DNA from 2 places in the Shewanella sp. NFH-SH190041 genome. Region 2 is predicted to be linked to the other one. Evidence: riboswitches for the same ligand, from Rfam matches in the RefSeq annotation. Region 2 holds a riboswitch; the other holds the start of a gene.
What was found. Region 2 has a riboswitch for thiamine pyrophosphate ahead of NFHSH190041_RS11405 (TonB-dependent receptor). Riboswitches for the same ligand answer to the same signal wherever they lie in the genome.
Positions count from the first base shown of each region.

Region 1: another riboswitch for thiamine pyrophosphate. It lies ahead of thiD (bifunctional hydroxymethylpyrimidine kinase/phosphomethylpyrimidine kinase); the one in region 2 lies ahead of NFHSH190041_RS11405 (TonB-dependent receptor).

Region 1 covers NZ_AP026070.1:1,009,352-1,013,107, reverse strand. The annotation lists gene NFHSH190041_RS04515 (MFS transporter) at 1-1,480, shown strand, start outside; TPP riboswitch at 1,785-1,882, shown strand; gene thiD (bifunctional hydroxymethylpyrimidine kinase/phosphomethylpyrimidine kinase) at 1,929-2,753, shown strand; gene NFHSH190041_RS04505 (ABC transporter ATP-binding protein) at 2,750-3,508, shown strand; gene NFHSH190041_RS04500 (ABC transporter permease) at 3,501-3,756, shown strand, end outside.
Region 2 covers NZ_AP026070.1:2,565,162-2,568,917, reverse strand. The annotation lists gene NFHSH190041_RS11420 (M61 family metallopeptidase) at 1-1,167, opposite strand, end outside; gene hinT (purine nucleoside phosphoramidase) at 1,304-1,666, shown strand; gene NFHSH190041_RS11410 (acyl-CoA thioesterase) at 1,712-2,128, shown strand; TPP riboswitch at 2,305-2,416, shown strand; gene NFHSH190041_RS11405 (TonB-dependent receptor) at 2,467-3,756, shown strand, end outside.

The sequences.
Region 1 (3,756 bases), 1.6 Mb from region 2:
CAGTTTTAGTTATGTCTTCTGGCTGGTTGGCGGCATGGAACTGGTTGAGCGTATCGCCTATTACGGTGTTAAAGCCAGTGCCGGACTCTATGCCAAAGCGCCCGAGTCCGCTGGCGGCTTAGGCATCACCCTGTCCGATTACGGCATTATTATTTCTTGCTGGGCAATTCTACAAACATTTGTGCCTGTTTTTACCGGCGGCATCTCAGATCGAGTCGGTTATAAAGAAACCATTTTTGCCTCCACCATTATCAAAATTGCCGGTTATCTGTGTATGGCCTTTTTCCCCAGTTTCTGGGGCTTTTTCTGGGGAGCCATGTTACTGGCAACCGGCACAGGTATCTTTAAACCCGGTATTCAGGGCACTTTAGTGCTGGCAACAAGGCGGGATAACTCATCCATGGCCTGGGGGATATTCTATCAGGTGGTCAATATCGGCGGCTTTCTCGGTCCGTTGGTTGCAGTACATATGCGTCAGTTGTCATGGGACAATGTGTTTTATGCCTGCGCTGCAATTATTTCCTTCAATTTCCTGTTTTTGCTGGCCTACAAAGAGCCGGGCAAAGATGAGCGCTTAGCCCGTGCGGCAAAAATCAAAGCGGGAGAAATCCAGCAAGATACCCTGTGGAAAGATGCCTGGCATGAACTGAAAAAGCCGATTGTGCTCTATTACATGCTGGTCTTTTCCGGCTTCTGGTTCCTGTTTAATGCGCTGTTTGATGTGTTACCTATCCATATTGCCGAATGGGTCGATACCAGTGTGATTGTCACCAGTTTGTTTGGACCAGAAGGCACCAGCAACGGTATCTTACAGTTCTGGCTCGGGCTGAATAATGACGGCACTAAAGTGATGCCAGAGGGCATGCTGAACCTTAATGCCGGAATGATTATGACCAGTTGTTTTCTGGTTGCGGCGCTAACGGCCAAATACCGCATCACCACCGCGATGTTAGCTGGGTGTCTGCTCAGTATCCTTGCCTTTGTGCTGATCGGTTACACCAATGCCGCCTGGATGATGGTCTTGGCAATTGCCATGTTCTCCCTCGGGGAAATGATGATTTCACCGAAAAAGAATGAGTTTATGGGCAATATCGCCCCGGAGGGGAAAAAAGCCATGTATCTGGGCTTTGTGATGCTGCCCCAGGGCATAGGCTGGGGACTAGAAGGCTATTTTGGCCCTAAGTTATATGAAATTTATGCCTCGAAAGAGAAGTTTTCCCGCCAAATGCTGGAGCAAGAGGGCATGAGCGCCACAGAAGTCGCGGCCATTCCTCAGGGCGAAGCCTTTACGACTTTGGTCAGCTATACCGGGCAAACAGCCCAACAGCTGACTCAAACCCTTTATCAAGCCCATGATATTGGCATGGCTTGGTATATTATCGCCGCGATTGGCACTCTTTCGGCAGTTGGGATCTACCTCTATGGTCGCTGGCTGCTGACTCTGCAGCGCGCAGCACCGGCCTCAACCGCAACGGCATAATTCCCCCTCACCACTGAAATCTTGCCGGGCGGCCAATACTGCCCGGCAGCTATCCTCAACAAGTTGTACTCGCCCTTCATTTTTCACTCATATCGCGCTCAGAGTGCACTCTTGGGCACCAAAGCCACCAGCATAAACTCCAGCAGTCATCTCCACGCTTATCTCTTTATGCGAGTTTTCTGTTACAGCTCCCATTTTCAGGCTACAGATGAACTTGACAGCTGGTTAAACCACCACTGTCTGACGGCAAATATTGCTTGAGATGGATCACAGGAGTAAGGTGTATCCGCCACATCAGTTTGATGTGATTTAGTCGGGGAGCCTTAGGCTGAGACCGTAACTACGGGACCCGTTGAACCTGATCCAGTTAACACTGGCGTAGGGAACTAAGCATCCTGGAGTCCCTCCATCCTGTTTCTCCCTGCGCCCATTTTATGGGAGCACTTTTTTGACTACATCAATTACCTTGACCATTGCTGGCTCAGACAGTGGTGGTGGTGCCGGTATTCAAGCCGATATAAAAGCCATTTCTGCGACAGGGGGTTACGCCTGCTCAGTGATCACGGCACTCACAGCACAAAATACCCGCGGCGTTGATGCCGTAATGCCCGTGCCAGCTGACTTTGTCGGCCGCCAACTTGACAGTATCTTTGGCGATCTAGCTGTTATCGCCGTAAAAATCGGTATGCTGGCGGATAAAGATGTGATCGCAACGGTTGCAGCCAAATTGCACCAATATCAGCCAGCCCATATTGTCCTTGACCCCGTGATGGTAGCCACCAGTGGCGATCACCTATTGGCTGCCGATGCAATTGATTCCCTCAAGCAGCAACTCTTGCCTCTGGCCGATATCATTACCCCTAACCTGCCAGAAGCCGCTGCGATTCTGGGCGGCAATGAACCCAGCACAGACGCGGAGCTGCAAACATTTATCCTTCGCTTACAGCAGTACTGTGGTGATCAGCACTGTGGCCATATACTGCTTAAAGGCGGTCACCTCACCAGCAGTCAGCAAAGCTGTGATTGGCTGATTGGGCCACAGCAGATCCAATGCTTTGAAGCTCAGCGCATCAACACCCGTAATACCCACGGCACCGGCTGCACCCTATCTGCGGCTATCGCGTCTTTCTTGGCCCAAGGGCAAACCATGACGACAGCTGTCGCCAGCGCCAAACACTATCTCACCGGCGCACTTCAAGCTGCTGACAAATTGCAGATTGGTACCGGTCACGGCCCAGTAAATCACTTCTTTCGCCAGGATACCTGCCAATGAGCCGTTCAGAGATTGTTTTTGACCATCTGACACTGCGGTTTCCCGGGCAGGCCACCGCGCTACTGGAAAACTTCAATTTTCAATTGCGTGCAGGCTGCTGGACCACCATCGTCGGGCAAAGTGGCTGTGGTAAAACGACCTTACTGCGCCTGTTGGCTGGCTTACTGGATAGCAGCACAACGGACTCGGCCGCTCATCCAGTTATCAGCGGCAGCCTGCCACAATGCGGCCCGGTCGCCTATATGGCGCAGCAGGATTTACTGCTGCCCTGGCTTAGCGTGCTGGATAATGCCTGTCTTATCAGCCGGTTTCAGCCAAGTGATAAAGCAGCTACTCAGCAGTTATATCTACGCGCCACCGCGCTGTTACAACAAGTTGGCTTAGGCCAAGTGCTCGATGCCAGACCATCTGCGCTCTCCGGCGGAATGCGCCAACGGGTCGCCTTGGTCCGCACTCTGCTGCAAAATCGCGATGTGGTACTGATGGATGAGCCCTTTTCCGCACTGGATGCCGTAACCCGCCACCAGCTGCAGGCATTAGCGGCAACGCTGCTGCGGGGCAAAACCGTACTCTTTATCACCCATGATCCCCAAGAGGCACTGCGCTTAGCAGATGACTTGTATCTGATGGCAGGACGACCGGCAACAATGACGCCCATCACACTGCCGAACACAGCGACACCTCGGCCGCTCGATGCTGCGCTAGCTAACTTGCAACAGCAACTACTCACCCAGTTGGAGCAGGCCCATGACTGACACCTTACGTTACCCGGTTCAAGGGACAAACGCGGCCAAAACCGCTGTGGGAGCCGACAGCAAGCGCCGGAGTAAATTGCCCCTCGCCGCTTTAGGGCGGGCAGTGATCAGTGTGGTTATATTACTGCTGCTATGGCAGGGCATCGTATGGCTGTTCAAACTCCCGGCCTTTATTCTGCCCGGACCGTTAGACGTTGGCCGTCAGTTGCTGCTGCGCGCCGCGGTACTGTGGCACCACACCCAAATCA
Region 2 (3,756 bases):
TAGGGCGAACAGTGCCCCTTTGGTGTAGTAGGAGACAATAGCGTTAGCGGCATTTTCATCTTGCTGATAAAACTTGGTCCAGGCATTGAAACTCGAATCTGTCAGGCTTTGCTTAAAACGCCCTGCGCCGCGATAAACTCGGGTAAAGGTTTCACTGAGCATTTCCAGATAGCTGGTTTCATCCACCAGCCCTGCGCGATAAGTAATAAAATCATCGTAATAAGAGGTAATTCCTTCATAGGCCCACAATTGGCGGGTATAGCTCTCTGCTTCCAGCTCATAAGGCACAAACCGGGCTGGCTTAATACGTTTAACATTCCAGCTGTGGAAGTATTCGTGACAGCACAAAGACAAATAGGTGCGATAGCCGCGGTCAATATTATCTTGGCCTACCCGGGGGAGATCGCCCCGGCCGCACATTAATGCAGTGGATGCCCGGTGCTCAAGTCCACCAAAACCTTCATCCAGCACAGCCGTCATAAACAGATAACGCTCAAAAGGTGCAGGTGTGCCGAACAGTTGGATTTGATATTCACAAATAGTTTGTAGATCGCGACACAAGCGCGGCATATCGGCATGATGACGACCAGCTAGTATCACATCATGGCTGACGCCGCAGGCTTCAAAACTGCCGCGGGTAAAACAACCCATTTCAACCGGATGGTCAATCAGTTCATCATAGTTTTCGGCATAAAAGCGACCAAAGCCCCAGTCATTTCCACTGGCGCGTTTAAGCCGGGTGGCCACTTCCCATTCGCTGCAGGCTGGCAAAGAAGGCGGCAGGATCTCAACACTGTGCTCAGATTGCTCTAGTCCTCGGGCGGCAAGAAACACACTGGAGCCATTGAAAAAGCCGCGTCGAGCATCTAAAAACGCGGTGCGAACCGACAAATCCCATGCATATACTTGATAAGTGATCCGCACTGTGTCATCACAGTGGCTGATTTGCCAGTTCTGCTTATCAAGTTGGGTCAGGGGTAATGGCATGCCTTGACTATTAAAGGCTTTGATATCAATTAGGTTTTTGGCAAAGTCCCGCACCATATAGCTTCCCGGCAGCCAAGCGGGTAGCCAAAGCTGCTGCTCATGGGCGGGGTGGGAAATGGTCATGGTGACATCAAACAGGTGGCCGTGGGGATTAGCCGGGGTAATCTGATAGTGGATCATAGCAGTTAACTCACTGAAGTTTATCGCCCATGCTGCCAAAATTGCGTCGGCCGGGCAATCAATTTGGCGTAGCCGCCACGATAAATACGGGTATACTTGGGACTTTATATCGCTATCAGCTGTGGAGAATAACACGATGGCCGAAGAGACTATTTTCAGTAAAATTATCCGCCGGGAAATTCCGGCTGACATTCTGTATCAGGATGAGCTGGTCACTGCATTTCGGGATATTTCCCCTCAAGCACCAACCCATGTGCTGATTGTGCCTAATCATCTGATCCCGACCGTGAATGACGTAAAAGCATCGGATGAAAAAGCTTTAGGCCGTATGGTCACGGTAGCGGCAAAACTGGCTGAAGAGGCCGGTATTGCGAAAGATGGCTATCGCTTGATCATGAACTGCAACCAGCATGCCGGTCAGGAAGTGTTCCATATCCATATGCATCTGGTCGGTGGTGAGCCACTGGGCCCGCTGTTGGCGAAAAAGCAGTCTGTTTAACCTGTGGCCGCTTGAGCGGCACCTCTATGTAATAACGGAAAGATTATGAAGTTTCTCTCCCGACGTCTGGTTATGCCGGAAGATCTTAATTACGCCAGAACCCTGTTCGGTGGCCGGGCGCTGGCCTGGATTGATGAAGAAGCGGCCATTTATGTGATTTGTCAGCTGGGCACTAAGTGTATTGTGACCAAGCACATGGCGGCTATTTCTTTTGAGAACCCAGCCTCAGAAGGCGATGTGGTGGAGTTTGGTCTGACGACCAAGGCGGTAGGACGGACATCGATCACGGTTTCTTGTCTGCTGCGGAATAAATTTACCGGCAAGACCATTTGTGCGGTAGATGAAATGGTGTTTGTGCGGGTCAATCCTGACACCGGTCTGCCTGAACCCCATGGTAAGACCATGGCTGATTTGGAAACGGAAACTGAAGCATCACTGCGTAAACTCAATATTGGCGTGTAATCCCCATACTGAGAGGCATTAGTGAATTAGTGCAGTTAATGCCAATGACAAAATAGCGCTGGATAGTTTCCTTTCGTTATTACCCATCATGCTTAAGCCCTGCTATTGCGGGGCTTTTTATTATGTATGAAATACGAACAGTATCAGATGCTTTTCGCTAAATTGTCTGTATAATGAGCGCCGCCAAGGGGTGTCTGGCGCGTTTAGCGCCAGACTGAGATGTCCTGTGACAAACCCTTAGAACCTGATCCGGCTGATACCGGCGTAGGAATGGGCTGACTCTCTGTGCATTAACCACGCTTTTTGCAATGCCGGATCTCAACCTGTATTGAGGTCCCATGAAAAATAATAATTACTCCTCTGTATCCGCAGCTCTGATCGCTGCAATCTCTGTTCCTGCATTCGCGCAGGAGTCTCAATCTGAATCATCATCGGTGACCACAGACCGTGAATCGTCCCATTATTTGCATCAAGCACCGCCGGATACTCAGGCGGCGCGCACAATAGAAACCTTGGTGGTCACTGCCGATTTTCGCGCAGCGGCACTGGATCAGGTGCCTGCCAGTATCAGTGTGCTTGACCGGGCGCAGTTAGAGGATGATGGCGGTGAAAACTTTCAAGATGTGCTCAACGGTATTGCCAATTTAAACTGGTCTGGTGGCAGCTCCCGGGCGCGTTATTTTCAGATCCGGGGCGTTGGGGATCAGGAAGAATATGAAGGCGCACCTAATGCCTCGGTGGGCTTTTTTATTGATGATATCGACCTATCAGGGCTGGGAATGGCTTCCGGGCTGTTTGATATTGATCAGGTCGAGGTGCTGCGCGGCCCACAAAGTACCTTGTTTGGCGGTAATGCGCTGGCCGGGGCCATTTATCTGAAAAGCGCTGAGCCAACCGCCGCACCGGAAGCAGGGGTTGAACTCAGTGGTGGCAGTGATGATCTGTTGACTATTGGCGCTTATGCGGGCGGCGCATTAAGCCGTGATGGTGATATTTTAGGGCGAATGTCACTCCAGTCCCACCAGCAAAATGGCTATATGGATAATGCCTATTTGGGGCGCAGCGATACCAATGCCCGGGATGAGCTTTCTGCTAAAGCCAAATTACGCTGGTACGCTACGGATACGCTGCAGGCAGATTTAACCTTACTGCAAGGCCATTTTGATAATGGCTATGATGCTTGGTCATTAGACTCTAATGGCAGCACTACTTATACCGACCGCCCCGGGGTGGATACCCAGCGTACTACCGGCGCTGGGCTGAAACTCACTTGGCAGGCTCATCGGGCGTTTTCTCTGGAGTCCATTACCAGTTACGCCGATACCACACAACGTCATGCGTATGATGGTGATTGGGCCAATCCTACCTATTGGCAACAGTTTGAGTGTTATGGTGCTCCTTGCGTGTACGACTACTGGTGGGATAAAACGGCCAAGCGGCAAAACTTCAGTCAAGATATCCGCTTGTTAAGTACTGATGAAGGGCGGATTTTTTCTGACACCACAGATTGGTTGGTGGGGCTGTATGCCAACCAGTTGGACGAAAGTAATCAATTGCTGGTTGAAGAGCGTTACGAAGCGGGTCCCTTGTACACTAGCCATCGAGACAGTGACTACCAGGCAAAAAAA